One region of the Fusobacterium sp. DD2 genome, then DNA from elsewhere that is predicted to be linked to it. Evidence: riboswitches for the same ligand, from Rfam matches in the RefSeq annotation. Region 1 holds a riboswitch; the other holds the start of a gene.
The links. A riboswitch is a leader RNA that binds a small molecule or an ion and turns the genes downstream of it on or off. The one in region 1 is predicted to bind thiamine pyrophosphate.
Positions count from the first base shown of each region.

Region 2: another riboswitch for thiamine pyrophosphate. It lies ahead of thiM (hydroxyethylthiazole kinase); the one in region 1 lies ahead of thiC (phosphomethylpyrimidine synthase ThiC).

Region 1 covers NZ_JADRHM010000015.1:25,035-38,755, reverse strand. Annotated here, with positions in the region: gene IX290_RS03905 (ParA family protein) at 1-1,030, shown strand, start outside; gene IX290_RS03900 (hypothetical protein) at 1,041-1,739, shown strand; gene IX290_RS03895 (bifunctional dihydroorotate dehydrogenase B NAD binding subunit/NADPH-dependent glutamate synthase) at 1,778-4,045, shown strand; TPP riboswitch at 4,093-4,192, shown strand; gene thiC (phosphomethylpyrimidine synthase ThiC) at 4,286-5,560, shown strand; gene thiS (sulfur carrier protein ThiS) at 5,576-5,791, shown strand; gene IX290_RS03880 (thiazole synthase) at 5,838-6,617, shown strand; gene thiH (2-iminoacetate synthase ThiH) at 6,614-7,720, shown strand; gene thiF (sulfur carrier protein ThiS adenylyltransferase ThiF) at 7,717-8,256, shown strand; gene thiE (thiamine phosphate synthase) at 8,249-8,881, shown strand; gene IX290_RS03860 (glucosaminidase domain-containing protein) at 9,031-9,840, opposite strand; gene IX290_RS03855 (hypothetical protein) at 10,040-11,026, opposite strand; gene IX290_RS03850 (ABC transporter permease subunit) at 11,157-12,674, shown strand; gene IX290_RS03845 (ATP-dependent helicase) at 12,695-13,721, shown strand, end outside.
Region 2 covers NZ_JADRHM010000027.1:8,440-26,995, reverse strand. Annotated here, with positions in the region: gene IX290_RS05840 (serine hydrolase) at 1-298, opposite strand, end outside; gene nifU (Fe-S cluster assembly scaffold protein NifU) at 428-805, opposite strand; gene IX290_RS05830 (cysteine desulfurase family protein) at 858-2,030, opposite strand; gene cytX (putative hydroxymethylpyrimidine transporter CytX) at 2,314-3,483, opposite strand; gene thiD (bifunctional hydroxymethylpyrimidine kinase/phosphomethylpyrimidine kinase) at 3,519-4,304, opposite strand; gene thiE (thiamine phosphate synthase) at 4,305-4,949, opposite strand; gene thiM (hydroxyethylthiazole kinase) at 4,936-5,757, opposite strand; TPP riboswitch at 5,811-5,920, opposite strand; gene nth (endonuclease III) at 5,976-6,635, opposite strand; gene IX290_RS05800 (GNAT family protein) at 6,721-7,188, opposite strand; gene tyrS (tyrosine--tRNA ligase) at 7,205-8,431, opposite strand; gene IX290_RS05790 (MetS family NSS transporter small subunit) at 8,843-8,950, opposite strand; gene IX290_RS05785 (sodium-dependent transporter) at 8,960-10,468, opposite strand; gene IX290_RS11755 (hypothetical protein) at 10,603-10,725, opposite strand; gene IX290_RS05780 (HAD family phosphatase) at 11,017-11,682, opposite strand; gene IX290_RS05775 (AzlD domain-containing protein) at 11,788-12,117, opposite strand; gene IX290_RS05770 (AzlC family ABC transporter permease) at 12,114-12,821, opposite strand; gene eno (phosphopyruvate hydratase) at 13,264-14,568, opposite strand; gene pykF (pyruvate kinase PykF) at 14,646-16,061, opposite strand; gene IX290_RS05755 (N-acetylmannosamine-6-phosphate 2-epimerase) at 16,537-17,211, opposite strand; gene IX290_RS05750 (YhcH/YjgK/YiaL family protein) at 17,232-17,687, opposite strand; gene IX290_RS05745 (ROK family protein) at 17,778-18,556, opposite strand, start outside.

The sequences.
Region 1 (13,721 bases):
AGTAGATAAAACTATTACTAAATCACTTGATATAGATAAAGATGACAACAATATTGTTTTATCTTTTGCAGATGGAGTTATTACACTGAAAAAAGGATTTGCAGAAGAAGAAAAAGAGGAGAAGGATATTCACGGTGATGTAGTAAATTATGTGAAAAATACCACTGTAAATTTCAGCAAGGTATATAAGGATAAAGATTACTATGTTGCAAAGTTAAATATTCCTTTTTCAATTGTAAATACACTTAAAATAGAAAAAGATAATAATGAGGTAAATATAACAACTGGAAAAGGAGTTGTAACTATTGATAGGAAAGAGAGAATAGGAAAGGTTTATACTCTAAAAGTAAACAAGGGTGGAATTGGGAAAACTTTCCTGACTGTGCAACTGGCACATGGACTTGCAATGCAGGGTAAAAAAGTAATGATACTTACTTCAGACTCTCAAAATAATATCATAGATTTTACAGTTCCTGAGAGTAAGCAAAAGGAGATTACTTTAGAAAAAGGTCTTAGAAGCTGGGTAATGACTGGAAAAGGAGAGAAGATAGAGTTAAGAAAAAATCTTGATTTTATTCCATTGGAAAGTTCTCTTTTTACTCAAAGATTTTTGGAGAAATTGCCTATTTTTATAGAGCACCTAAAAAGAGAATATGACTATGTATTAATTGACAGTATTCCAACAATGAAGATAGATACAGAATTTGTTAAGTGTTCAGATAAAATAATAATTCCTGCTTTTTGTGATATACCAACAATGAAGGGGATTATAAATGTTATTGAAGAAGCAGGTATAAACAAGATAAAAGGAATAATAATAAACCTATATCGTAGTACAGTAACACAAAAAGATATAATGAATAAATTGAAAAATATAATTGAGGAAACAGATGTTGTATTCCCTAATCCTATAAAAGAGACATCAATTATAGAGACTCTTGTAAAAAAAGGAAAAACAGTATGGGAGAGTAGAGCAAAAACAGTAGAGGAAGCTCAAAATAGCTTGCTGGATATCATAATGGAAATGTAGGAGGCATAAAATGAGTACAGTAGAAGATAGATTCCAGGCTATGTTAGCAAAAAGAAAAAAAGAGAAAAAAGAAGAAAATAGTGAAGTTGTTGTTAAAAATAAAAATAGTATAGCAATCACAGATGTTTTTGAAGTTGATAGCAGTATATTTGGTGATTTGACAGATGATAGAGAACTGGTAGAGTTTTTGGAGAAAAAATCAGTTGAGATGTTATCTATCCAAAGTAAAAATATGATACTTTTAGGAAAAAATTTGACTGAGGTATTTAATGAACTAGGGAGAAAAGGAAGTCCTGAAGGATTATATGTAAAATACATAGAATTCAATGGATATAAGAAAGACACTGCATTGAGACTTAGAAAAAGATATGAGCTTTTTGAAGCTACTAAGAATGAGAGAATAAAACAGATTATCTCAATATTGCCTGTAAGAGCTATAGAGCAATTTTATAAAGAAAAAGAAGATATATTTGTAATATTAGATGAGGAAAATAATGATGTTGACTATAAAAGAGTTATGGATATAATTAAAAGTAGAAAAACTCAAAATCTTGAATATAGAAATACAGAAGAGATAAATTATGATTTTGAAATTGGTCAACTTGATGATTTATATAAAAAAATAAATAATAAATTTGATGAATTAGATAAAAAGAAAAAAGAGAAAATTGCAAAACTTTTATTAGAAATAGAAAAAATATTGTCATAAGAATTTTGGAGGTGAAACTGCTTTAGCAGTAAAAATATATGTTTAAAATTTTAAAAAAGAAATGGTTAACTCCATTGATATGTAGCATGGAAATTGAGGCAAAACTACTTGCCAAATCAGCAAAACCTGGACAATTCCTTATAGTAAAAGCTGATAAAAAGGGTGAAAGAATTCCTTTGACAATATGTGATTACAATACTGAAAGAGGAAGCGTAGTTATTGTATTTCAAGTAGTTGGAAAAGGAACAAAAAAAATAGCTAAATATGAAGAAGGAGAACATCTTCAGGATTTAGTTGGACCTTTAGGTCAAGCAAGTGAGTTTTTAGATATACCACTGGAAGAATTAAAAAAGAAAAAATACCTTTTTGTTGCAGGTGGAGTTGGGACAGCACCTATATATCCACAAGTGAAATGGTTTAAAGAACATGGAATTGATGCAGATGTAATTATTGGATCAAGAAATAGAGATACTCTTATATTTAAAGATGAGATGAGTAAAGTTGCTAAAAATCTATATATCTGTACAGATGATGGAACTTTTGGAAAAAAGGGTAGAGTAACAGATGTTATAGATGACCTTATAAATAATAGAGATAAAAAGTATGATCATGCAGTGCTTATTGGACCAATAATGATGATGAAGTTTGCATCATTAAAATGTAGAGAGTATGGAATTAAAAATACTGTAAGTTTGAACCCACTTATGATAGATGGAACAGGAATGTGTGGAGCTTGTAGAGTTACTATTGATGGTAAGGTTAAATTTGCATGTGTGGATGGTCCAGAATTTGATGGAGATAAAGTTGATTATGATGAAGCTTTAAGAAGACAGAATATGTATAAGACTGAAGAAGGAAAAAATATACTAAAAATAGAAGATGGAGAGACACATCATAATGACAGCTGTCCAATTCATGATGATATAATTGATGACAGTGGAAGAATTCCTGTGAGAGAGCAGGAACCAAATGTAAGAAATAAAAACTTCTCAGAAGTTTCTTATGGTTATAACTTTGAAGAGGCACAAAAAGAAGCAGAAAGATGTTTAAATTGTAAAAATCCACTATGCGTTAAAGGATGTCCTGTAAATATAGATATACCATCTTTTATAAAAGAGATTAAAAATGGAGATCTTAGAAAAGCAAGTGATGTAATATCAAAATATTCAACTTTACCAGCAATTTGTGGAAGAGTTTGCCCACAGGAAACACAATGTGAAGGTAAATGTGTGTTAGGAATAAAAGGACAACCAGTTGCTATAGGAAAACTTGAAAGATTTGTAGGTGACTGGGCAATAGAAAATGAAATTCCAGTAGTAATTGAAGAAGAGAAAAAAGAAAAAATCGCTGTAATTGGAAGTGGACCTGCAGGGTTAACTGCAGCAGGAGAACTTGCAAAAATGGGATATAAAGTAACAGTATATGAAGCACTGCATAAATTAGGTGGAGTATTAAGTTACGGAATTCCAGAATTTAGACTTCCAAAGGATGATATAGTAGACAGAGAGATTAATAAATTATATGAAATGGGAGTAACTGTAAAAACAGATACTATTATTGGAAAGACAATAACAGTAGATGAACTAATAGATGAACAAGGTTTTTCTGCAGTATTTATTGGTACAGGAGCAGGACTACCTAAATTTATGAATATTCCAGGAGAAAACTTCAATGGAGTATTTTCTGCTAATGAATTTTTAACAAGAGTAAACCTGATGAAAGCTAATAGACCTGATTATGATACTCCAATTACACTTGGTAGAAAAGTGTTTGTTGTAGGTGGAGGGAACGTAGCAATGGATGCTGCAAGAACTGCAAAAAGATTAGGAGCTGATACAACAATAGTTTACAGAAGAAGTGAGAGTGAGCTTCCAGCAAGAAAAGAAGAGATAATCCACGCTAAAGAAGAGGGAGTTAAATTTGATTTTCTTGTAAACCCAGTTGAAATAATTGGTGATGAAAATGGTTGGGTAAAAGAGGTTAAATGTATAAAGATGAAACTTGGAGAACCTGACGAAAGAGGAAGAGCATCTGTAACTAAAATTCCTGGAAGTGAATTTATTATGGAATGTGATACAGTAATAATGGCACTTGGAACTTCTCCAAATCCACTTATATGTGAAACTACAGAAGGATTAAATGCAAATAGATGGAATGGCATCGAAGCTGATGACAATGGAAAAACAACTAGAAAAGAGATATTTGCAGGTGGAGATGCTGTAACTGGAGCTGCTACAGTGATACTGGCTATGGAAGCAGGGAAAAAAGCGGCTTTTGAAATAGATAAATTTATAAAAGAAAAATAAAAATTTGACAGTATAGAAAAATAAGTATATAATAGCGAATGAAAAGAATAGTTTGCTAGGGGAGCCAATTGGCTGAGAAGGATACGGTCCTGACCCTTAGAACCTGATATGGATAATACCAGCGTAGGGAAGCAAGATAATTACTTTAATATATTTTAACTTATATTAATTTGGATTATATAGCTCAGTACGTGGTATTGAGCTATTTTTTTATATAAAAAATTATTTTAGGAGGATGTTATGTATAGTACTCAAATGGAAGCAGCAAAAAAAGGGATATTTACAAGAGAGATGGAGATTGTAGCTAGGGATGAAAAAATGGACAAGGATCTCTTAATGAAAAGAATAGCTGAAGGTTCAGTTATAATTCCTGGAAACAAAAATCATAAAAACATTTATCCAAGAGCAATAGGAACAGGAACTAAAACAAAAGTAAATGTAAACTTAGGGGTATCAGAAGATAGCTGTGACTATATGGGGGAAATGGTAAAAGTTAAAAAAGCAATTGAATACGGTGCAGATGCAATAATGGATTTAAGTACATTTGGTGATACAAAAAAATTCAGACAGGAGCTAGTTGAGATTTCACCAGTTATGCTAGGAACAGTTCCTATGTATGACGCAGTTGCAAAACTTGGGAAAAATATTAAAGATATGACAGTGGATGATCTTTTTAGCGTAGTAGAACAACACTGTGAAGATGGAATAGATTTCTTAACAATACATGCAGGATTTAATAAAACATGTGTTGAAAGATTAAAAAATAGTAAAAGATTAACTAAAGTTGTAAGTAGAGGAGGATCAATACTATTCCAATGGATGGTATTAAATGATAAAGAAAATCCTTTCTATGAGCACTATGATAGATTACTTGATATATGCCAAAAATATGACGTAACTCTAAGTTTAGGAGATGGATTAAGACCTGGAAGTATTCATGACTCAACAGATGGTCCTCAAATTCAAGAGTTATTAATATTAGGAGAACTTACAAAAAGAGCTTGGGAAAAAAATGTACAAGTTATGATTGAAGGACCTGGACACATTCCTATGCATGAGATAGTTACAAATATGCAACTTGAGAAAAAATTATGCCATAATGCACCTTTCTATGTATTAGGACCTTTAGTAACAGACGTTGCACCAGGATATGATCATATTACTGCTGCAATTGGTGGAGCAATAGCTGCATCAGCAGGAGCAGATTTCCTTTGTTATGTAACACCAGCTGAACACTTAAGACTTCCAACTTTAGAAGATATGAAAGAAGGGATAATGGCATCAAGAATAGCTGGACATGCTGCAGATATTGCAAAAGGATTAAATGGAGCAAGAGATTGGGATAACAAGATGAGTAAATATAGAGGAGAACTTAACTGGGAAGGAATGTTTGAAACATGTTTAGATCCAGAGAAAGCAAGAGAATATAGAAAATCTTCTATGCCAATTGAAGAAAAAGTTTGCACTATGTGTGGAGACTTATGTCCTATGAAAAGATGTAATGAAATGATATAGGCAGGAGATAGTTATATGAATATAAAACTAAATGGAGAAAAATATGAAATTGAAGGAACAGAGATTACTGTAGAAAAACTTCTTGAAAGATTATCCAAAGAAAATAATCTAAAATTAGGTGGAGCAGTAGTCTTAGTAAATGATGAAGTAATCAAAAAAAATGACTGGAAAGTCCAAAAAATAGCCAATGATTATGTCGTAGAAGTTCTAAGTTTCGTTTCAGGTGGATAATTTTATAATACATAATATAGGACAAAAATAAGAAGGAGATAGTAAAATGGATGAATTAGTTTTAAAAGGGCGTAAGTTTGGTAGCAGATTGTTAACAGGAACAGGAAAATTTTCAGATAAAAATTTAGTAGCACCTATGTTAGAAGCATCTAAGTCTGAAATAATAACAATGGCTTTGAGAAGAATTAATTTCACTAATCCCAAAGAAAACATTTTGAATTATATTCCTAAAAATATGACATTACTTCCAAATACATCTGGAGCAAGAAATGCAGAAGAGGCAGTTAAAATTGCACATATTGCAAGAGAAGCAGGATGTGGAGATTTTATAAAAATTGAAATAATAAATGATAATAAATATTTGATGCCTGACAATGCTGAAACTGTTAAAGCTACAAAAATTTTAGCAGATGAAGGATTTATCGTTCTTCCATATATAATGCCAGATTTAGTTACAGCAAAAAAATTGGAAGAAGCTGGAGCAGCAGCAGTTATGCCACTTGGATCACCTATTGGGTCAAACCGTGGAATTATAACAAAGGAACTTATTGAAATGATGCTTGAAAATAGTAAACTTCCAGTAATTGTAGATGCAGGAATTGGTAAACCATCAGATGCTGCAATGGCAATGGAAATGGGATGTGATGCAGTACTTGTAAATACAGCAATAGCAACTGCACAGGATCCAGTTAGAATGGGAAGAGCATTTGCATTAGCAGTAGAAGCTGGAAGAGAAGCATTCTTATCTAAAATGGCTGAAGAAAAGAAATATGCAAGTGCATCATCACCACTTACAGATTTCTTAGATCTAGGTGATAACAAATGAGTTACTACTATGAATTAGAGAAATGGAAAGATTTTGATTATAATAAATATTTTGACAGTGTAACAGATGAGATGATTGTTAATAGCATATCTAAAGATCACTGCTCAGTATATGATTATTTAAATCTTTTATCACCAAAAGCTCAAAACCATTTAGAAGAAATGGCAGTAAGAGCTGCAAAACTTACTAGACAGCATTTTGGAAATGTAATATCTTTATATCTTCCAATTTATGTATCGAACTACTGTACTAGTAACTGTATTTATTGCGGGTTCTCAAAGAAAAATCATATAAAAAGACGTCATATGAAGATGGAAGAGATTGAAAAAGAAGCAGAAGAGATAGCAAAGAGTGAAATTCAAAATATATTACTTCTTACAGGTGAAGCAAAGGGACTTATAAGTAAGGAATATCTAAGAGATGCAATAAATGTATTAAAAAAACATTTTACATCTGTATCAATAGAAGTTATGCCATTAGATGAAGATGAGTATAGCTATCTTAAAGGATATGGACTTGATGGACTTACTGTTTATCAGGAAACTTATGACGAAGTTAGGTATGCACAGGTACACTTATCAGGTGAAAAGAAAAATTTCAGATATAGACTTGATACACCTGAAAGAGGGGCAAAAGCGGGATTAAGAACTATAGGAATAGGGGCCCTACTTGGACTTGGAAACATAAGAGAAGATGCTTTTAGAACTGGTTTACATCTAAAATATTTAATTGATAACTATCCAAATACAGATTTTAGTATCTCTTTCCCAAGAGTTAATAAAGCTGAAGGGAATTTGAAAGATAGCTATAGTGTAAATGATAAAACATTTGTTCAAATTATTTTAGCTAATAGAATTTTCCAACCTAAAGCTGGAATAAATCTATCAACAAGAGAGAGTGCGTTTATGAGAGACCACCTTTTAAACCTTGGAATTACTAAATTCTCTGCTGGTTCAAGAGTTGAAGTTGGTGGTTATTCACATGAAAATGAATCTACAGCACAATTTGATATTACAGATAGCAGAAACGTAGAAGAAATCGTAGCAGCTATAAGAGCTCATGGTCTTGAACCTGTGTATAAAGACTGGGAGACTTTGGTATGAAAATAGGGATAGCAGGTGTTGGTGGCATAGGGTCGAATGTCGCTATGCACCTTGTTAGATCAGGATTTACAGATTTTAAGTTTGGAGATTTCGATAAGATAGAGGAATCAAATCTCAATAGACAGTTCTATTTTCAGGATCAGATAGGGAAATATAAGGCTGAGATGTTATGTGAAAATTTAAAAAGAATAAATAAAAAAGGTCATTATTTTTTTTCCGTTATTAAATTTGATAGAGATAACATTAAAGATTATTTTTCTGATTGTGATATTATAGTTGATGGATTTGATAAAAAGGAGTATAAATCTCTTTTGGTGGAAGAGTTTTATAATAGTGGAAAGTTACTAATATGTGTATCTGGAATTGGTGGAAAGAATACAGAGAGTATAGTCACAGTAAAAAAGGGAAACAATTTTTATATTGTTGGTGATTTACATAGTGACATTGATAATTATGCAACTTATTCGCATAAAGTTTGTACGGTAGCTGCAAAAGTTGCAGAGATTATATTACAGGTGGGATGTGAGAATGATTAGAGACAAAATCATACCAAATGGTTTATATGGAATAACAGGGGAAAAATTTAGCAATGGAAAAAGCAATTTCCAATGTGTTAAAGAGATGATAAAAGGTGGAATAAAAATAATTCAATATAGAGAAAAAGATAAATCTATGAAAGAAAAGATAAAAGAAGCAAAGGCAATAAGAGAGCTATGTAGAGATAATGGAGTACTGTTTATTGTCAATGATCATGTAGATTTAGCTTTACTTGTAGATGCTGATGGAGTTCATGTAGGGCAAGATGATATGACACCAGCAGATGTTAGAAAACTCGTTGGAAAAGATAAAATAATAGGCCTTTCAACACATAGTCCTGAACAGGCATTCACTGCTTATTATAATAAGGATGTTGACTACATAGGTGTAGGGCCGATATATCCAACTACAACTAAAGATACAGAACCTGTTGGCCTTGATTATCTGGATTTTGTAACTAAGAATATAGATATGCCTTTTGTAGCTATAGGTGGGATAAAAACTCACAATATAGATGAAATCATATCTAGAGGCGCACACACAATCTGTATGGTTAGTGAAGTAGTTTCAAATGATAACATTGCAGAATTTGTTAAAGAGTATATAGGGAAGATTACTTTATAAATAACGAAGGGCTGTTGTATTTTCAACAGCCTTTTTATTTTAAAAACATATTAAGTCCGATAATCAAATATATAAAAAATGATTAAATAAATAAAAAACAGATGCATAGCATTAAAATGCTTTGTATCTGTTGTTATTAGCTTTTAATTTTATGAATCATACTCTGTAAAGTTATTTCTTTTCAGTGTACTGATAACTTTTCTTACGTATAACTCTCCCTCTTCAGAATATGATGCAAGACCCTGAGCTATCTCCTCTGGGCTTTTATTTTCCCTTATAAATCTTCTCAATTTTTTATATGGATTTCCTCTTGAAAGAGTAAGAACAATATCTGCAACTGACTCCTTTATAGAGTTATACTTTTTCAGATGTGGTCTAAATCCATCTGCTCTTGATCCTTTAGCAGGAATACGCGGTTCATTTGGATTAGTTGACCATATACCGAATAGATTATTCCCTTCTTTAAAAAATCTTGATGTTCCCCAGGCACTTTCTAAAGCTCCCTGAGTTAATATAAGAGATGTTGGATATATAAGAAGTCTATCATCCAGCTCTTTCCATTTTCCATATGGAACTCTATACTTTTTAAATAGAGATTTTGCATATCTATATTCTTTTTCACTAAGAAACTCTTTTTTAGATAATTTTTTAACAATCTGTTTATTATGGTTTATTTCACTATTTACAACTTCAATAGCTGGTAGAAGAAGCTCTACAAATACCGTCTTCTTTTGATTCATAGTAAGTGAATTAAGGTCTAAATTTACATTTGAAAAAGAGTATAAATCTTCTGTGTTCTTATATTTTTCTATATCCTCTAGACTATTTAAACTTACATTTTTGTACTTTATTTTAGGGATATCGCTAGTACTGAATTCAGGTAATTCGAATCCAAGAGCCTGGAAACTCATTACTGTAAACAGGACAAAAAATAAACTGCTTAAAATTTTATTTTTCATTCTTTTCTCCTTAAAATTTAGTTTTTAAAAGTATAGCAAAAAATCCAGTAATTGTAAAGTCTAGATAGGACCCACATTATTAAAGTCCGATAATCATATTTATAATATAAAATTTATTTTATTAAAAAAGATTTAAAAAAATACACTCCAATCTTTATTTTTAAAATTGGAATGTATCTTAATTTTCACTATTTATCTTTTAAAAAAAACTTATAATATAATTTTCCACTTCTATATCTATAAGCTTATTACCACTTTTGACATCATACTCAATTTCCATTAGTTTTCTAAGTTTTGATTTAAGATGTTTATCGTCAAAGAGATTAACATTTTTAAGTTTTAGAAAAACTGGATATGGGTGCATAGCTCCTCTATCATTTGCAAAATAATCTTTTATTTCATCATAGACATTGTCTTTAAAATTATTATATGAAATGTTTCTACTACATCTATCTGTTTTGATAAGAAGAGTAAGTTTGAGATACATTATTAGCTCATCTGCAATGAGATACATAAACAGAGGATATAGATTTTCTTCTTTAAGATACCTTAAAAGATTTTTATAATCATGGGTTAGAAGAAAAGTCTCTATAAGATTTTTCAGATTTGCCTCATGATTTATTGAAATAATATTTTTTATTTTTTCCAGAGAAAAAGAATCTCCATCTAAAAAATTTTTAATTTTATCTATTTCATTTTTTAATTTAAAGAAGTCATCTCCAATCAGATTCTGAAGTGTTTCTGCTTCTGTTTGTGAGATATTCAATGTCTGTTGAATATAAAATAAACTTGCCTTTTGTTCATTTTCTTTTCTAAAACAGATAACTTCTGCAATATCAGTAAAAGCATTAAGGACACGTTTACCTATCTCATTTGTTCTTTTACCATAGTCATTTAAAAACTCTTCATATACAATAACTACTTCTTTCTGTGCAAGATTATACATTTTAAGACTTTTACCAATATCTGCTAAATTTTTACAATCCTCTGCTCTTTTTAAAATAATTAGTTCGTGAGGAGAGAACATTGAATTTGTAGAAACTGAGTCAAAAAAAGATGAAATATCATCTGTTGAACCATCAAAAATTTTCTCCCTAATACCTGGATATTTATTTTTTATTTCACCTATAATCTCTTCATATTTAATTTGAAGTGGAGCTGTATCTCCATATAACAAATATAGCATAATTTCACCTTTCCAAAAACTGATTTATAATAAATCATAACACAATAATTGAAAAAAATAAAGCTTGATAGAAATATATTATCAAATTTGATATACTATAAATATAAATGATAAAAGAGATGGGAGAATTATGAATACAAAGAGATTTACGTCAATTACAATAAATTTAGTTTGCGGACTGGCCTGGGTGTTACCAGTGTATTTTTTTGCAAGAGATTTTTTCCATATAGATAAGATTAGGGAACTATCTCAGCAAAATATTTTAGATGTACTGTTCTTTTCAGTAAAACAGAGTTTCTACTCTACAGTTGTAGCTTTTCTTATTGCACTTATCCCAGCGTACTATTCAGCATACAAAAGAAATTTTCTGACAAAACTAATAAATGGTTTGATATTTATACCATTCTTTTTTCCAGTGATATCAGTTGTCACTATTTTCTCCATTGTATTTAATATGGAGATATTTAAAGAGATGAATATACTATATAGTTTAAAGGCTATTGTTATTGCTAATGTATTTTACAACTCACCAATATTTGTAAAGTATATAGGAGAGGGATTGAAGAGAATTCCAAAAGAGATAATTGAAGCTATGAAAGGAGATGGTGCTGATAATATTACTATCTTTTTTAGAGGTCAGCTTCCACTTATTATGCCACAAATATTTAGAGGGTTTATACTGGTATTTACATATTGCTTCTTAGGTTTAGGAATTGTATTATCATTAGGTGGAATTAAATATTCAATAATAGAAGTTGAAATTGCAAATACACTGATGAGTGGTGCTAATTTTTCAAAGGCTATGTATCTTGGTATAATTCAGGTTATTGTATTGATAATCTTAAACCTTTTTGGAATTTTTATAAAAGAATATGAGCTTACAGGAAATCCTGAGAGTAAGAGACTTAACCCTGTTCTGGGAATATACTCTTTTATCTATGCAATACTGCAATATGCAGTAGTAGCATTTTCATTTCTATACTCTTTTGTAAATGTCATTACTGGAAAATTTACTATAAAAGCATATGAGAATCTATTTTCTCCAGATTTTATAGAGGACTATGCAGTTGTTGAAAGCCTTTTTAACTCACTGAAAATTTCAATAGTAGTAAGTGCTATTTCAGTAGTTTTAATATATATAATTATAAAGAATTATAATAGATTTACAGATATTTTAATATTTTCAAATTTGGGTATTTCAGGAGCATTTTTGGCAATAACTTTATATTACCTAAATGTCTTATTTGATATACCACTTGCATTTCTTTTAATACTTGGTTATCTGATTGTTGTTATTCCAATAGGGTATTCATTTATGTATCAGTATGTTAAGAAGTTTCCAAGAGAAGTACTTGAGAGTGGAGATTTAGATTGTAAAAACTCATTACAACGTTTTATATATGTTGAGTTTCCAATTTTAAAGAATATATTTTTATCAGCCTTTTTACAGATATTTGCAATTGTATTTGGAGAATTTACTATAGGATATACTATGCAACTTGAGGATATATTTCCAGTTGCTTCACTGGTAAACTACTCACTTGTTTCCAATAAACAGTATATGGAAAGTTCTGCCTTTACCTCTATTATAATTGCGATAATTTTATCAGCTTTTATTCTTGGAGAATATCTAAAATCTGAAGACTAAAAATAAAAGGATGTGGTGTATTGGGGATTTCACCAGAGGTTCAGTTAAAGAAGATAGTAAGTAAATTAGAAAAAAGAGAAGTAAAATATGAAAAAAATAATTTAATAGGAAATCTTAAGATAGACTATTCAAAAGTTTTAAGCAAAGAGCAACAGATTGCACTTCATTGTTTAAAAGGCCAATATCTTGTAATAGCGGGAGCTGGTTCTGGAAAAACCAGAACAATGGTCTATCGTACTGCTTATTTAATTGAAAATGGTGTGTTACCAAGCCAGATTCTAATGATAACTTTTACAAGAAAAGCAGCTGAAGAGATGAGAGAAAGACTTCTTGGAATACTTGAAACGAAGGAAACAAAAGTCAGGATAATGACTTTTCACTCTCTATGTGCAAAGATAATTTTTAAGAATAAAGCACTATTTAATATAGAGGAGATGCATATACTTGGAGATGACCAAAAGAGAGAGATTATAGAAACACTTTTTCATGAAGAGAAGATTGGTAATCTTAAAATCGCTTTAAAAGATGTTGAAGAGTATATTGAAGCGAAGGAACTAAATAGAGAAATCCTTATTGACAGTAAACAAAAAGAGGTATCACAGAGTATATATGAAAAGTTCACTAGTAAGAAAGAGGAAAATAATCTCTATGAATTTGAGGATTTAATAAGAAAAGTTAATGAGAAATTTATGGAAAATAGAAATTTTCTTGAATATATTCAAAGAGGTATAGAGTATCTCATAGTTGATGAGTATCAGGATAGTAATGATGAACAGAGGAGACTTCTCAAATTACTTGTTGGAAAAGAAAAAAATCTTATGGTAGTTGGAGATGACTTTCAAAGCATATATGGTTTTAGAGGGGCAGACTTTACTAATATTTTAAAATTTGGAAAAGACTTTCCAAATTCAAAGCTAATCAAACTTCAAACAAATTATAGAAGTAAAGAGGAAATAATCAACTATACAAATAAGATCTCTAAAAGCATGAAGATTAAATATAATAAAAAAGTTATTGGAACTGGGAATTCAGGTGGAAGGATATTTA
Region 2 (18,556 bases), on a different contig from region 1:
AACTCATTCCATCCTTTATCCAGATTCTGCTTCCCTGAATATCTGCAATCTCTTTAGGAATTACCACTTTATCTTTCATATGAACATGCCCTTTATTTAGTTCATCATATGTAAGCATAAGAGTCATCATCTTAGTTACAGAAGCAAGAGGAAGTTTTTCATCTATATTCTGCTCATAATATATATTTCCAGTGTCATCTCCAACTAAATAAGCTTTACATCTATTATCAGAATCTTCTACAGCATATGAAAATATCGTACTTATTAACATTGCTACTGCAACTATTATCCTTTTCATAATTCATCTCCCATACAAAATTTACAAGGGATATTATACCATATTTCTTATATTTCATAAAGAAAAAAAGAGACAGTACAAGAGTACCGTCCCTTACAATTTAGATAATATGCCTACTTTAAGTTAAAATTATTTTGCTTCTTTTTTTGATAGGTAATCTTTGATTGCTAACTGTATAGCTTCTTCAGCAAGAACTGAACAGTGCATTTTTACAGGTGGCAATCCTCCTAATTCTTCAACAACCTTTTTATTAGTAAGTTTCATAGCTTCATCAATTGTTTTTCCTTTGATTAATTCAGTAGAAACTGAAGAACTAGCTATTGCAGAAGCACAACCAAAAGTTCTGAACTTAACATCTGTTATAATGTCATTTTCAACTTTGATAAATATTTCCATAATGTCACCACATGATGGGTTACCAACTTTTCCATATCCAGATGGGTTTTCAATTACTCCTACATTGTGTGGATTCATAAAGTGATCCATTACTTTTTCTGTATATTGCATTTTTTTACTCCTTAAATTACATATTAAAATTATTATTAAAAACTAAGTTAAATTATTTTCCTTCCTGATAAGCGTTCCATAATGGAGAAATTGCTCTTAATTTATTTACAACTTCTACTACGCTGTCAAGTACATAATCAATCTCTTCTTTTGTATTGTATTTTCCAATACCAAATCTGATTGTTCCATGTGCAAATTCAGGTTTGATTCCCATTGCAAGTAAAACGTGAGATGCTTGTAAGTCATCTGATGAACAAGCCGAACCAGAACTTACCGCAATTCCTTTATAGCTTAAGCTTAAAAGAATTGATTCTCCTTCAAGATATTTAAATGTAACACTTGAAGTTCCTGGAAGTCTTCTAACTCCTCTTGCATTGACAACAATTTCTGGAACTCTGTCAAGGATTTGAGTTTCAAAGTAATCTCTTAATTCCTCTTCTTTTTTCCATTCTGCATCCATATCTCTATATGCTATTTCCAATGCTTTTGCCATTCCAACTATTGCAGGAATATTTGATGTACCAGGTCTTCTCTTCTTTTCTTGTCCTCCACCTGTAAGTACTTTACCAAATCTGACTCCTGTTCTCCAGAATAGTCCTCCTATTCCTTTTGGTCCGTAGAATTTATGTCCTGAGAATGATAATAGGTCAATTCCCATCTCTTTTGGTTTAATATCTAGTTTTCCCATTGTTTGAACTGCGTCAACATGGAATATAATTCTATGTTCTTTTGCTAATTTTCCTATCTCTTCAATTGGTTGGAAAGTTCCAACTTCATTGTTTGCATGCATTACAGTAATAAGGATAGTATCCTCTCTGATAGCATTTTTTACATCCTCAATGTGTAAAAGTCCATTTTCATCAACTGGAAGAGTAGTGATTTCATACCCATCTTCTTCTAAGTCTTTCAATGTATTTTTTACTGCTGGGTGCTCTATAGGACTTGTTATTATATGTTTTCCTCTGTTTTTATATGCTCTAGCGATACCTCTAATGGCCAAATTGTCAGCTTCGCTTCCTGATGCTGTGAATATTAATTCATCAGGAGTAATTCCAAGATAGTTAGCTATCTTTGCTCTTGACTCCATTAGTGCTTTGTTAGTCTCTTTTCCAAATAGGTGCACACTTGATGAGTTTCCATAAAACTCTGTTAAGTATGGCATCATTGCGTCTAAAACTTCTTTATCCATTTTTGTTGTGGCATTATTGTCTAGATAAACTCTCATATTTACCCTCTCCCTATAATATTACATTTAATTACACAACTAATAATACCATTCCTTAGTAATTTTGTCAAGAATTATTATTGATATTTTTAGTAAGTTTTTCAACGCTTTTTATTATACCACTTTTTGTCAGAATTTATTATAATTATTTCTATTTTATATAAAAAAAATGGGGCTGTTGCAAATATGTAAAAATAAAATTCGCGATATTAAACACTATTGATACCTGAGAGAATTATATTTTTATAATTTTAAAATGCAATAGCACCATTTTTATTATTTATTATTTTTTTGCAAGAGCAATTTTTTTAACTATATATGCAATAATCATTGTTATAACAATATCTGGAAGAGTGTTTCCAACTGCTGTTTCAATAGTTAGAAGATATCTGTAGATTATAAACCCTACTGCCCAGATTACAAGATTAAGCCAGTTATAATTATCTTTTGAATAATCTTTTTTCACAATATAGAAATCTACAAACACTATTGCTATCATAGGTGCAAATACTGAACCTATAAATAGAAGGAAATCTGTTATATTATCCATAGGGAAAGTCATTGCAAGTATTGTTCCTACTACTGCTGTAACCATTCCTATTTTCTTTTCATCTACATGAGAAGAGATTGATTTTGATGATACCCCAGCTGAAAAAGCATCCAAAAATGTTGTTGTAACTGTTGAGAATACCACAATTAGAAGACCTGCCATTCCAAGACCAGCTTTTAAGAATATATTTGCAATATCTGATTCTCCAGTAAGAATAGCTGCTCCCATTCCCATTATAAACATCCAAATACTTACAAGGTTATACACAAGTACACTTGCAAGTGTTGCAGTAAGAGGTTTTTCAGCATCTCTTGTATAATCACTGATTACAGGTAACCAAGATAGAGGCATTGCTGCTCCAAGTTCTACTGCAAGTCCAAATGACATAGCTTCACTTGGTTCAAATCCAACTCCTGTATTTACAAATATAATTCTGCAAAGAAGAATACTTAAGATTCCAAGTCCTGTCATTGCAACAAAGTTTATCTTTTCAAGGTTTTTAATCCCTATTTTTATCCAAAGTATAATTAATGCACCAATTATAAGTGCCCATAGCCATACACCTTTATGAAGTATCTCATTAGCTGCAAGAGCTCCATCATATATCATGATAGCTGTCCATCCAACAAGCTGTACCACATTTAAAAATGAAAATAGTATTCCACCTTTACTTCCATAACTTATCTTTACACTTTCCATAGAGCTTTTTTGTGTCTTAGCACCGATTATTCCTGCTAAATACATTATCACTCCACCTATTATGTGTCCAATTATTATAGCCATAATACCATTTTTAAATCCTAAAGGTGCAAGATATGTTCCTGTAATTATCTCAGCTATAGATATTCCTGCTCCAAACCATATCATTACATTGGCTATAACTGATGTTCCTTTTTTTTCCATGTTTTAGTTTCTCCTCTTCCTATTTTTCTGTTTTTTTATTTTATTAAATATCCGTGGTCCATTGGTCCTCTTCCCTTACCAAGGTCAAGCATCTCCATAAGTGCATTTGAAATGTACTCTTTAGCTTTTTCAATAGCTTTATCAAGTGGCATTCCTTTAGCAAGATTTGAAGCTATAGCACTTGATAGTGTACAACCTGTTCCATGAGTATTTGGGTTATCTATTCTTTTACCATTGAACCATTTAATATTTTTTCCATCAAAAAGCAGGTCATTTGCATCATTTAAATTATGACCACCTTTACAAAGTACTGCACAAGAGTACTTGTCATATATTTTCTTTGAGGCAGTTATCATATCCTCACTTGTTTTTATCTCCATTCCACTTAAGATTTCAGCTTCTGGAATATTTGGAGTAATCACTGTAGCTAGAGGAAATAGTACGTCACACATAGTTTCTATCGCTTCATCCTCTATAAGTTTTGAACCACTTGTTGATACCATAACTGGGTCAACTACTATATTTTTTGCATTATATTTTTTTAGTGTATCACCTATTGCCACAATGAGTTTTTTAGATGATAACATCCCTATTTTTACAGCATCTGGCATAATATCAGAAAATACTGCATCAAGTTGTTTTTGTAAAAAATCTACACCTACATCAAGTATCCCTGTTACTCCAAGAGTATTTTGTGCTGTAAGAGCTGTAATAACGCTCATTGCATATACTCCATTCATAGTCATTGTTTTTATATCAGCCTGAATTCCTGCTCCACCTGAACAGTCACTTCCTGCTATTGTAAGTACCGCTTTTTTCATCTATTTCTCCTCCACCATCTTCTCAGTTAATTTTTTCAGTTCCTTTGTTGCTTCCTCAATATTTTTTTGCCCATATATAGCACTTATTACAGCTATTCCCACTATTCCACTGCCTTTAAGTTCCATAATATTATCTTTAGATATTCCACCAATAGCTATTACTGGAATACTTACTGCTTCACATATAGCTTTTAATGTCTTTTTATCCACTGCCACTGCATCATCTTTTGAATTTGTAGCAAATACAGCTCCTACTCCTAAGTAGTCAGCTCCCATCTTTTCAGCTTTTATTGCCTGCTCCACAGTTTGTGCTGAGACTCCAAGTATCTTATCTTCTCCAATAATCTCTCTTACACATCCAGCATCCATATCCTCCTGACCAACATGAATACCATCTGCTCCCACTTTTACAGCTACTCCTACATTGTCATTTATAATAAATGGACAAGAGTATCTTCTGCATAGCTCTTTAATTCTTACTGCTTCCTTATAAAACTCTTCCTCTTTAAGATGTTTTTCTCTTAACTGAACACAGGTAACTCCACCTTTAAGTGATTTTTCAACCTGCTCATCTAAACTCTCTCCATCTAGCCATTTTCTATCTGTAACAGCATAAAGAAGAAGGTCTTTTTTATCTATCCTCATATATTGCTCCTCTATCAAGTCTATTTCCAGTCATATTATAGATTGCATCTATCAATCTATCTCTATAAGTTGAGTTACCATCCCCATCTTCCATATTCTCCCAACCTATCTCTCCTACTACTCCCATCATACATACAGCTGCAGCAGTTGCTTCAAGTGGATGATCTGGATTTGCAACTAAAAATGCAGCTATTAAAGCTGAAAGCATACATCCAGTTCCAGTTATCTGGCTCATCTCTTTTCTACCATTTCTTATAACAAAACATCTATTTTCATCACAAACCAAGTCAATAGCTCCAGTTACTGCTATTATTCCCTTTGTTTCCTTTGCAAAAGCTTTTACAAATTCAATGCTTTTATCAAGATTTTCATCAGTTATCTTATCATTTATATCAGCATCTACTCCTACAGCTCCACCTTTTCCTGAGAAAAGAACCTTAATCTCAGATGTATTTCCCTTTATTACATCAAATCTAAACTCTTTCATAAGATCTAAGGCTGTCTTAGTTCTAAGTGTGCTAGCTCCTACTCCAACAGGGTCAAGTACCATCTTATGACCTAATTCCTGTGCCTTTTGTCCTGCTGCAAACATAGCTTTGATACTGTTTTTATTCAGTGTACCAATATTGATATTAAGTCCTCCACAAATTGCAGTAATCTCAACTGCATCTTCAGGTTCATCTGCCATTACAGGACTTGCACCAGTTGCAAGTAACACATTTGCAACATCATTTACAGTTACATAGTTTGTAATATTGTGTATAAGTGCACCATTTTTTCTTAGGTTATCCAAATATTTTCCTAACATATATGCCTCCCAAAAATTATTAGAAATAAAAAAAGTGCTCACCAAATAGGTCAGCACTTGCTCTTAGTTTTTTCCCTACGTTGGCATTATCCAAATCAGGTTAAGGGTCTAAATTACAAAATTTACTCTCAGCCCATTGCAATGAGCTCCCCCTCACTTGTTATCAATTTCCATTATAATTATACTACAATATATATTTTTTTCAATAAAATTAAATATTATTTTTCTTTAGCCTCTTTTTTCTTAAGCTCCTCATAGTGTTTGCACGCCATATTCATTTCGCACTCATTACATTTAGGACGTCTTGCTATACACTTATCTCTTCCCTGTAAAATAATATAGTGGGAAAAATCTATCCACTTATCTTTAGGAACTATTTTCATCAAATCTTTCTCTATCTTTATAGGGTCACTTTCCTTAGTAAGACCTAAAAGGTTAGTTATTCTCTTTACATGGGTATCCACAGTTATACCATCTGCAAGTCCCCATACCTCTCCTCTTACAACGTTAGCTGTCTTCCTTCCAACACCAGCTAACTTTACAAGTTCATCCATATCCTGAGGTATCTTTCCACCATATTGAGATAAAAGCTGCTCACTGCAAAGCTTTATATTCTTAGCCTTATTTCTGAAAAATCCTGTACTTCTTATCATCTCTTCTATCTCTTCCTGAGATAAAGCTGCAAATCCCTCTGGAGTATTCACTTTTTTAAACATCTCCTCTGTAACAATATTTACCCTCACATCTGTACATTGTGCAGAAAGTATTACAGCAACTAAAAGCTCAAAAGGTGTCTTATAGTTCAGTGCACACTTTGGTTTTCCAAATTTTTCCTCCATCTTTTCAAGAACAATTTTTACTCTCTCTTTTTTTGTCATATTTCCTCCTGTATATAGATAATAGCAAAACATCTGCTCTATAATAGATTTACTATTAATAAAGCAGATGTAATTTTTTAAGTATTTAATCTAAAGTTTTTATAAATAGCATGTGCTCTAAACCTTTGTACTCCTCAACTCCATCAAACTGGAATCCAAGATGCTTAAAGGCACTTAGAGATGGTGTGTTCTCCTCTAAAATATATGCTAAAACAATAGAGATCTCTGGATGTCTCATTCTCAATTCATCAATACTTAAATCTATGATTTTTTCACTGTATCCCTTATGTCTTATACCCTCTACAAGATAGACATTTATTGTTGCACACTCTCCATCAATTTCAAATTTGACACATCCATAAAATTCACCTGTCTCAAGATTTGAAACTGTATATAGAAGATAAGCATCTGAATGAATAAGAAACTGATACCACTTCTTATGAGTTTCCCATTGTTTTTCAGGATTATCACAATATTTTTTTACATAGTTGAGATGTATATATCTATATATCTCAGGAATATCATCCTCTACTGTTTCTCTTAATAGGATCAAACTAAATCACCTGTCACTATTTTAAAACTACTCTATATATCTTTTTCTTACCTATTTTAACAACGAATTCTCCATCTTCAAATAGATCTTCTGTTACTTGCATTGCAAAGTCTTTAACTTTTTCATCTTTTACTGTAAGTCCATTTTGAGTTACAAATTTTCTTCCTTCACCTTTAGATTTTATTAATTTATTTTCTAATAATAGATCTAAAAGTTCCATTCCCATTTTTGAAGTTTCAAAATCAATAGCTGGTACATGAGACATATCTCCACCATCGCTAAATGCAGCTTCTGCTCCTTCTTGAGCTTTTCTTGCTTCCTCTTCTCCGTGGATTAATTTAGTAACTTCAAATGCAAGTACTTTTTTAGCTTCGTTGATCTCTTTTCCTTCTAAACTAGCAAGTCTTCTTACTTCGTCCATAGGTAGGAATGTAAGTAGTGCTAAACATTTTTCTACGTCAGCATCATCAACGTTTCTCCAGTATTGATAGAATTCATATGGAGATGTTTTTTCTGGGTCAAGCCATAGAGCACCTTTGGCAGTTTTTCCCATTTTCTTTCCTTCACTATTTGTAAGAAGTGTACATGTCATAGCATATACTTGTTTTTGTTTTTTCTTTCTAACTAGATCTACTCCAGCTATCATGTTAGACCATTGGTCGTCTCCACCTAGTTCCATTACACAACCATATTTGTCGTTAAGTACTAAGAAGTCATATCCTTGCATTAACATATAGTTGAATTCTAAGAAAGAAAGTCCAGCTTCCATTCTAGTTTTGAAACATTCTGCAGCAAGCATTTTGTTTACTGAGAATTGAGAACCAATATCTCTTATAAAATCAATATAGTTCAGTCCTAAAAGCCAGTCAGCATTATTTACAAGTAAAGCCTTTCCATCACTGAAATCTATGAATCTTTCCATTTGTTTTTTAATAGAAGCAACATTATGAGCAATTGTTTCTTTAGTCATCATTTTTCTCATATCTGTTCTTCCACTAGGGTCACCTATCATTGCTGTTCCCCCACCAACTAGGGCAATAGGTCTGTGTCCAAATCTTTGCATATGTGCCATAAACATCATAGCAATAAAGTGTCCTACGTGAAGACTGTCTGCTGTTGGGTCAAACCCTATATAAAATGTGATCTTTTCCTTTCCAAGAAGTTCTCTCATCTCATCTTCGTGAGTAAACTGTTTTAAGTATCCACGATCTAGCAATACATCTAATACATTTCTGTTATCCATATTCTCCCTCTCCGTTATTCCATTTTTTAATATTTTAACATAAAACCATTGGTTTTTAAAGTCTTTTAAAATCAACATCTCTTAATTTTTGTCATAAAATTGTATAGTATACATTATACTAAAAAAAACAAAAAAACGCCACAATTAATTTTTATATTACCATTTTTTTAGTACTTTTTAGCATCAAAAAGGCTGTTGCATTTCAAAATTTATAAAATAAAATTCTTGGCATTAGAGATTCTTTCGTTATTTATGCAGCGAAACAGAATACTGAAAATTTGACTGTTTGAACGAAGTGAGTTTCAAATTTTCTTTCTGTAAGCAAAATAAATAGAAAGAATTGATAGCTAAGAGAATTTTATTTTATACTGATTTGCAACAGCCTCTACTCTCATACTATATAATATAATTTTAAATATTCTCTTTTTCTTTTTTCAATGCTATTCCAATAGATATAAATAGTCCCCCAAAAACTATTATACATCCAAGTGACATCATTGCTATTGCACTGCTTCCCATATGACCCTCCTAAATTCTAATACCTTCTTTTATAACTACTGGTTCTTCCCATTTCTTCTTATAGAAGATTGTTGCACATATAAGCATTGTTGCAACAGTTCCCCATCCAAATACAAGTCCTCCAAAATTAACTTCTGTAACACCTTTTATAAAGTTTGTTACCACTGTAATTCCAAGAAGTGTTGGTGTAACATATTTAAGTAGGAAATCAAACCATTTACCAATTTTAAAATCTGAATGTTCATTTGCAGCAATTCTAATCTTATCTATTCCATAGTATCTGCATACTAAGACTGGTTCTATAAGTCCTAAAGTTGCTATTATATAGTTTCCTACATGGGCATCTACTATATCAAGTATGTAGTTAAAACCTGCATATGTAGAGAAACATGCACTTCCTGTAAGACCTACAAGTGAGATTATTGATACAAGCTTTTCTCTTTTGATATTAAACTTATCAAGTGCTCCTGTTGTAAATGATTCAAGCATTGATAGACTTGATGAAAGTCCTGCTACAAATAGACATAGGAAAAATACAAATCCGATTATTCCCTGAAGCACAGTGTTTGATGTAATAGTTGAAATTGCTATTGGGAATGCTATAAAAGCTATTCCAGCTCCATTACCAAATGAGTTAAAGTCCACACCAAGATTATTTACAAGATATCCCAATGTTGAGAATACTGTAATCCCTGCAATTATATCAAATGAAGCATTTGATAATACTGTTATAAATGAGCTGTTTACTATATCCCATTTTTCAGGAATATATGATCCATAAGCTATCATAACTCCAACTGCCAATGTTGTTGAGAAAAATACCTGTGCATATGCTGCAACCCAGATACTAGGATTTAGTATCTTTTCAAAGTTTGGAGTAAATAGTGCATTAAGACCTATTGCAGCTCCATTTAATCTAACTGAGTTAAACATAAAGATAACCATTAAGATCATAAGAAGTGGAGTAAATATTTTAGAAGCTTTTTCAATTCCTCCTGAAATCCCCTTCTTAACAATTATCCAGTTACCAAACCATACTACAAGTATAAATCCAAGCATATATTTACTGATTCCTGCTCCAAAGTCAAATGGTCCATTGGCACTTCCAACTATCATCCCCATTAACTTTCCAGGATCAGACATCCAGTTTATAAATCCAAAAGCATGTGCAAGTGAATATACCATAAATACCACTGAAACTGATATGATTGTACAATAGAACATCATAACCACAATAGGTATCATTATTTGAACCCATCCAAACCATTCAAATCTCTTCCCCAAGGTCTTGAATGCTTTAGTTGATCCTCCACGGACATTTCTACCTAACTGATACTCAAGTATCATAAGTGGAACTCCGCAAGTGAATATAGCTACGATATATGGAAGGAAAAATGCTCCTCCGCCATTTTTGTATGCCTGAAAAGGAAATCTCCATAGGTTTCCAAGTCCTATTGCAGCTCCAACTGCAGCATAGATAAATCCTTTTCTACTGTTCCACAACTCACGTTTAGCCATGTTATCCTCTCCTTTTTTCTGTTTTTTAAAATAAAAAAAGGCAATCTGCTAGATTGCCTTTAAAATTACTATTTATATAATATATCTCCACGCACTCATGGAAATATACAATCAAAAATCATATTATTTCAGAGTTACATAGATAGAGATATGTTATCAATAGACATAAGCCAACTTCTAACATTTTTTAATCTGCTATTTGTTTTTTCTATGTAGCTCCACCACCAACATTGTAGCATAACGTTAGATTGTCTCATGTTGATAACCTCCTCTTTTTTTATTCTTAGAACAAGTATAGTATAAAAAAACTCATTTGTCAATAGTTAATAACCTTTTAAAAATGAGGCTATTGCATTTGTAAAATTATAAAAATAAAATTCTCTCTGGTATCAATAGTCTCTATTTATTTTGCTCACAGAAAGAAAATCCGAAACTCACTTCGTTCAAACAGTCGTATTTTCAGTATTCTGTTTCGCTACATAAATTACGAAACTATTTCTAATATCGAGAATTTTAATTTTTTACAAACTTCCGATAGACTCATTTTTCTATAAACTATTGAGATTTTTATCAAGATATTCCATCACATCTAAAAGGGAATCAAACTTTCTAGTAGCCAGTTTATCCTCTTCAGGAGTAAAATGAATTGTATCCTCAACTACAAAACATCTTATTCCACCATTGTGAGCAGCAGTAGCACCATTTACAGAATCTTCAATAATTACTGCTTCATCTTTTTCCACTCCCATTTTTTCACAAGCCTTATTAAAAACCTCAGGATCAGGTTTACTTCTTGTTACCTCATCACCAAATACAAAGTCATCAAAATAATCATAAACTCCTGTAAATTTAAGGTTTCTCGTAGCACTCTCTCTTCTCGTTGAAGTTGCAACAACACATTTAAGTCCAACTTTTTTTATAAATTCAAGAAGTTCAACTACACCTTTTTTTAGCTTTACTCCTCCTTCAGCTTTCATAATCTCCCTTTGTTTATCTCTTTTTCTTTCAATTATCTCTTTAGCCATATCAAGACCGTATCTTTTAGCTAAAATCTCAGTAGTTCTTGCATAATTCCCACCTTTGATTTCTCTTAAATCCTCATCTGTAAGCCCCAGATTCATCTCATCACTAATTGCAAACCATGCCATATTAGCAAGTCTTTCACTGTCTAAAATAACTCCATCCATATCAAAAATCACTAATCTCAAACTCATAATTTCACTCCATTTGTTAAATATATATTTCCATATAATTTTACCACTATAACAGTGTAAAGACAACTTTGGTGTAAATAAAAAAGAGAAACCATAAGGTCTCTCTTAACTTAAAAAACAATGAACCATTGTTACATATGCTATTGTTCCACCTGCTATACTTAAAAGCATATTTCTCTTGTATATGTGAAGCCCTATAACAATTGCACTGGCTATAAATTTGCATATTACACCTTTAGGATCTGCAAAGGATATATCTTTATATGAATATACAACTAAAAGCCCCATTACAGCAAAAGGAAGAACTCTTCCTAAATATTTTACAAAATCTGGTATTTTCTCTGGATCTGGAAAAAGTATAAAAGATATACATCTTGTAAGTACAGTTCCAAATACAGCAAGACCAATAGTTATAGCTATCTGATATTGTGTCATCTATAGATCCTCTCCCTTTTTCTTAAAATAGCAAATACTACAAGCATCAATGCCATAGCTGGTACAACGAAATAATCCGGTCTAGGCAGAATGTTTCTAAAAATCAAAAATGAGATTATAGAGCATATAAGCCCTGCAATAGCTGGTGTATGATTTTTTTGAGTAAGCCATTGTTCCATAAATATAACTAAGAACAGTGCTGTTAATACAAAATCCAGTCCCTTTATCTGTATAGAGATAAAGTTGCTAAGTATTGCACCTATTGTAGCTCCACCTACCCAATAGATGTAGTTAAGCCATGTAATATGCAGCATAAACCACCCCTTATCTATATGTGGTGGCAATTTTACATCACAGTTGATGGAAAAACTCTCATCACAAAGTCCAAATATCAGAATATATTTCTTCCATCCTGTATTTTTAAACTTATCTAACATTGAAAGTCCATAAAATATATGCCTTGCATTTACCATCACTGTAAGAAAAAATATAAGCATTGGATTAAATGGAGAACGTAATATCTCCACAAATAAAAATTCAAGTGAACCTGCAAATACTGCAGCACTTGTTACAATTGGATAGATCATTGGAAATCCTGCTTCCCTCATGATAAATCCGTAAGACATCCCTAAAAATAAAAAACCTGCCAAAATTGGTATTGTTCTTGGAAAAGCTAATTTTAAAGCTTCTTTACATCTTGACATAACTTTTTTCTCCTTATTTTCTTCATATTGTTGTAGATACCGATTAGAATTTTACTACAATTTCTATAATTATGTCAATTTATTTATAATATTTTTATTTTAAATACTATTTTTTTAGTACAAACTTCCTTTAAAAGATGCTTTTTTCCTTTGACAATACTATATAAAAGAAGTATAATATCTATACAATCGTATAAGGATTGGGGGTTCATACATTTCCTTTACCTTGACGGAAGGGTTAGAAAAGTTCGTCCTAGCGAAAATGTGTTACCGTTTTTTGAAAATTTTCGGTAGACCCTAGCTTGGGAGAGTATCTTCGTGACGTAAACAAGTTAAAAATTTTCAGATTAAGAGGTATTGTAATAATTTTACTTTACCTCTTTTTCTTTTTTAGATAATAAAAAAAGCTCCCTTCAAATGAGGGGAGCTTTAATTTACTCAACTATTTTTTTATGTTATAGAATACGTTAATTCCGTTGTATTGAGCCATTGATCCTAATTCTTCTTCAATTCTTAATAATTGGTTATATTTAGCCATTCTGTCAGTTCTTGAAGTTGAACCAGTTTTGATTTGTCCTGCATTTGTTGCAACAGCGATATCAGCTATTGTAGCATCTTCAGTTTCTCCAGATCTGTGAGAAACTACTGCAGTCATTCCAGCTCTTTTTGCCATTTCGATAGCATCTAAAGTTTCAGTTAAAGTACCGATTTGGTTAAGTTTGATTAAGATTGAGTTTCCAGCTTTTAATTCGATTCCTTTTTTAAGTCTAGCTGTGTTAGTTACGAATAAGTCGTCTCCAACTATTTGAACTTTATCTCCGATTTTAGCTGTTAGTAATTGCCATCCAGCCCAGTCGTCTTCTCCTAATCCATCTTCTATTGATTTAATTGGGTATTTTTCAACAAGTTTAGCATACCATTCTACCATTTCTTCAGAAGATCTTACTACTCCACCTTCTCTTTTGAAGTGGTATTCGAATTTTCCGTCTTTTTCTTCGCAGAATTCACTTGAAGCAGCGTCAATAGCGAAAGTTACGTCTTTTCCTGGTTCATATCCTGCAGCTTTGATAGCTTCCATGATTAGGTCAAGAGCTCCTTCTGTACCATTGATTTTTGCTGGAGCATATCCACCTTCGTTTCCTACGTTAGTAGAATCTCCCATTTTCTTTAATAATTTTCCTAAGTGATGGAATACTTCGCATCCCATTCTCATAGCTTCTGCAAATGTTTTTGCTCCTACTGGTTGGATCATGAATTCTTGTACGTCAACTGCAGAGTCAGCGTGAGATCCTCCGTTTAGGATGTTCATCATAGGTAGAGGTAATTCTTTAGCGTTTACTCCTCCTAAGTATTTATATAGAGGCATTCCTAATGCTTGAGCTGCTGCTTTAGCTACTGCTAAAGATACACCAAGTATAGCGTTTGCTCCTAATCTTCCTTTATTTGGAGTTCCATCTAATTCTATCATAGCTGTATCTATTGCAACTTGGTCAATAGCGTCCATTCCTAAGATAGCTTCTTTTATTTCAGTATTAACGTGGTTAACTGCTTTTAAAACTCCTTTTCCTAAGAATCTTGATTTGTCTCCATCTCTTAATTCTACAGCTTCATAAGCTCCTGTTGATGCTCCTGATGGAACTGCTGCTCTTCCCATTGCTCCACATTCTAGCATAACATCTACTTCAACTGTTGGATTTCCTCTTGAATCAAGTATTTCTCTAGCTACTACATCGACTATTCTTGTCATCTAAAAAACCTCCTAAGTGTTTTTGTTTATTAATAATTATATCACAATTTATTATCTTTTTAATATATTTTAACCAATTATTCTTTTACTCTTATAACTTTAACTGAGTTTGTAGTTCCTTTTTGGAATATCTTTTCTCCACAAGTTGCTACTACGATATCTCCTGGTTCAGCAAGTCCTAAATCAACTGAAATCTTTTCAGCTAATTTAAAGAATGATTCTAATGTTTCAATGTTTTTATCACAGTAAGGTACAACACCTCTTAAGATTGACATTTGGTTAGCTGATATTTCATCATTAGTAATTCCAAGTATAGTTGCTTGTGGGAAGTATCTTCTCATATCTCTTACAGCTCTTCCTGATTGAGTTGCAACAGCTATTACTTTTGCTCCTAATTCTTCACTTACGTCAGCAGTTCCTTTTGCCACTGCAGAAGTTATTGTAGCTTTACGTTTGCTGAAGTTTCTTTGAACTTCTACTAATGGATCCATTTTTTCTGCAACATGAACCATTACAGTTACAGCTTCTACTGGATATTTACCTTTAGCTGATTCTCCTGATAACATTACACAGTCAGTACCGTCTAATATAGCATTTGCTACGTCGTTTACTTCTGCTCTTGTTGGTCTAGGATTTTTGATCATAGAGTCAAGCATTTGAGTAGCTGTAATAACTACTTTTCCTACTTCATTACATCTCTTAATCATCATTTTTTGAGCTACTGGTACAGCTTCAAGTGGGATTTCTACTCCAAGGTCTCCTCTTGCAACCATGATACCATCAGATGCTGCTAGGATTTCTTCGAAGTTATTTAATCCTTCTCTATTTTCTATTTTAGAAATGATTTTTACTCTCTTTCCACCATTTTCATCTAGTACTCTTCTTACTTCTCTTACGTCATCAGCTTTTCTTATAAATGAAGCTGCAACATAATCTATTCCTTGTTCACAACCAAATTTAAGGTCGCTAATATCTTTGTCTGCAAGTGCTGGAAGATTTACGTTTACATTTGGAAGGTTAACTCCTTTGTTTTCTCCTAAATCTCCACTATTTTGTGCAATACATTTTACTTCGTTTCCTTTGATTTCTTTAACTGTAAATGCAAGTAGACCGTCATCTATAAGAACTGTATCTCCAACTTTTAAGTCACGAGCAAATCCTTCATAAGTAACTGCTACTCTCTCTTTATTTCCTATAACTGATTTGTCAGTTGTTATTGTAAATTCTTGTCCTGCATCGATAGATACATCTTGACCACCTTCAAGTTTTATAGTTCTGATTTCTGGTCCTTTAGTATCTAGTAATAAAGCCGCTCTTATTCCAGTTTCCTTTTGAGCTTGTCTGAAGTTAATTATTCTATTTCCGTGCTCTACGTAGTCACCATGAGAGAAGTTTAATCTCATCATGTTCATTCCTGTCTTTAAAAGTGTCTTTAACATTTCCACTGATTCTGTTCTAGGTCCAATTGTACAAACTATTTTAGTTTTTTTCAATATCCTCACCTCAAATAAATATTATCTAAATTGTTTCGTAGTTTACACAGTTTTTAAAAATATACCCTTACCCAATAATTAACCTTTTAGTATAAACTTACCTATATTGAATTCTATACCAATGTAAATATTTTATCAAGAAAATTAACGTATAGTTTTTAACCTTTTTATGAGTACTTTTTGACTTTAGGTAAAATTAGTTTTTTATTTTCAATATTGGTATAAAGTCAAATAATTCAAAGGTGGTATAAGGTATTAATTTTTTGTAAAAACCTCTGATAAACTTACTAAAAATTTAATATCAATAAAAATTATCCACTTGTATTTGAAAAAATCATAAAACCAAGAGTGATTTTTTTGAATACAATTAACAAATGTTCACTCAAATCTCATTATATAAAAACACCCCTTTGAAACAAATTTTGTATCACCAGGGGTGCTGATATCATTATTATATCAGAATATGTTCAAAAATTTACTTTGACATCTCTGTTACGAATTTCTTTGTTATCTGTTGAGGTCTTGTTATAGCTCCTCCTACAACTACTGCAAAAGCTCCTAATTCAAGTGCTTTTCTTGCTTTAGCTGGAGTATCAAGATTTCCCTCACCAATTACAGGTATAGTTACTGCTTTAACTACCTTTTCTAACTCTGTTAAAGGGTCATTTCCCTTAGTGTAACTTGTATATCCAACAAGTGTAGTTCCTACGATGTCAAATCCAACCCTTTGAGCTTCTACGGCTTCCTCTACACATGAGATATCTGCCATAAAAACCTGATCTGGATACTTAGACTTTGCTTCTTTCATTAGATCTTCAAGCTTACGACCATCTGGTCTCTCTCTTTTAGTACCATCTATAGCAATTACATCTACACCTTCAGCTGCTAATGCATCTATCTCTTTCATTGTTGGTGTAATGTATACCTGGTTATCACCATATTGCTCTTTTATTATTCCTATTATTGGAAGTTTAACATTCTTTTTAATCTCCTGAATATCAACAACTGTGTTAGCCCTTATTCCAGAAGCTCCTCCTACAAGTGCTGCATATGCCATTCTTCCCATAATAAATGAACTGTGTAATGGTTCATCAGGTAATGCCTGACAAGAAACAATAAGTTTTCCTTTTACTTCATTTAGTCTATTCATAATATTATACCTTCCTAATCTTATTTTGCCAATACTTTAAATATTACTTTCTTAATAGTCTCTGGATTTACACCATATTTTATAAGTGCCATATGTGGCTCTCCTGGGAATAGTGCTAAGAATCTTGTGTTATCAAGATGGATGTGCATCTTAGTCTTTCCTTGAGCAATTTCACAATCTCCAGCTTCATCATATGCTTTAGTTACTTTTACATCATCAGTATATCCAATTACTTCGTCTCCTTCTAAAACTACATGGATATCTATATATTTTTTATGAGTTTCATAGAATCCATCTTCCTCAGCTTTAGTTTTTGGAGCATCAGGGCAATTGAAATAAATTACATCTCCATCTATAACGTTTTTCCCAACTTTTGGATTTTTATATTTTCCTGCAGCTATAAAATCTATAGCTTTATCCAACTCTTCTGATATTCCCTTATATGTTTTAATATCCTTAATTTCTCCGTATATCATCTCATTCACCCTCTTAAAGTTTTTAATACTTTCATTCTAAAAAATATACCTTTTTATACTCTTTGTCAAAGTTTTTTTACTGAAATTTACTTATATTTTACCAATCTTTTTAAGTAAAAGATACTCTGCTCCAAGCATACCGGCATTATTTCCAAGTTCTGCAAATTTTACTTTCAGATTTTTCTTATAATTTTCTCCAAGTTTTCCATCTAGACTTTTTAATACTCTATTTAAAAGATAATCACCTTGCTTTGTAACTCCACCACCTATCACTATAAGTGAAGGGTTAAATATATATGCAATAGTGCTAAGTCCATCAGTAAAATAATCAATCCATCTGTCAACTATCTTTCTTATCTTTTCATCTCCAGATTTTTCAAGGTCAAAAATCTCTTTTCCATTGAGCTCTTTTCCTGTTTCCTCTTTCACCATTCTAACAAGTGCAGTAGCTGATGCATATCTTTCAAAGCATCCTTTTTTACCACAAAGACATTCCACTCCATCTTTTACTATTTGAATATGTCCAAACTCTCCAGCAACACATGTATCACCTCTAAAGATATCATCATTTAATATGATACCTCCACCAATACCTGTTCCAATAGTAAGGCAGATAAAGTTTTTAGCACCTTTTCCAGCACCTATCCACTTTTCTCCCAATGCTGCACAGTTAACATCATTTTCAAGAACTGCTGGAAGATTATATTTATTTTCCAGTCTTTCTACCAGATTTGTTCCAATCCATCCAGGTATAATTGGATTTCCTCCAATTACTTTACCTATGCTTCCATCTATCTGTCCAGTTCCTGATACAGCAATTCCTAAAATCTCTGATGATAGATTTTCATCAATTACTTTACAAATATTAT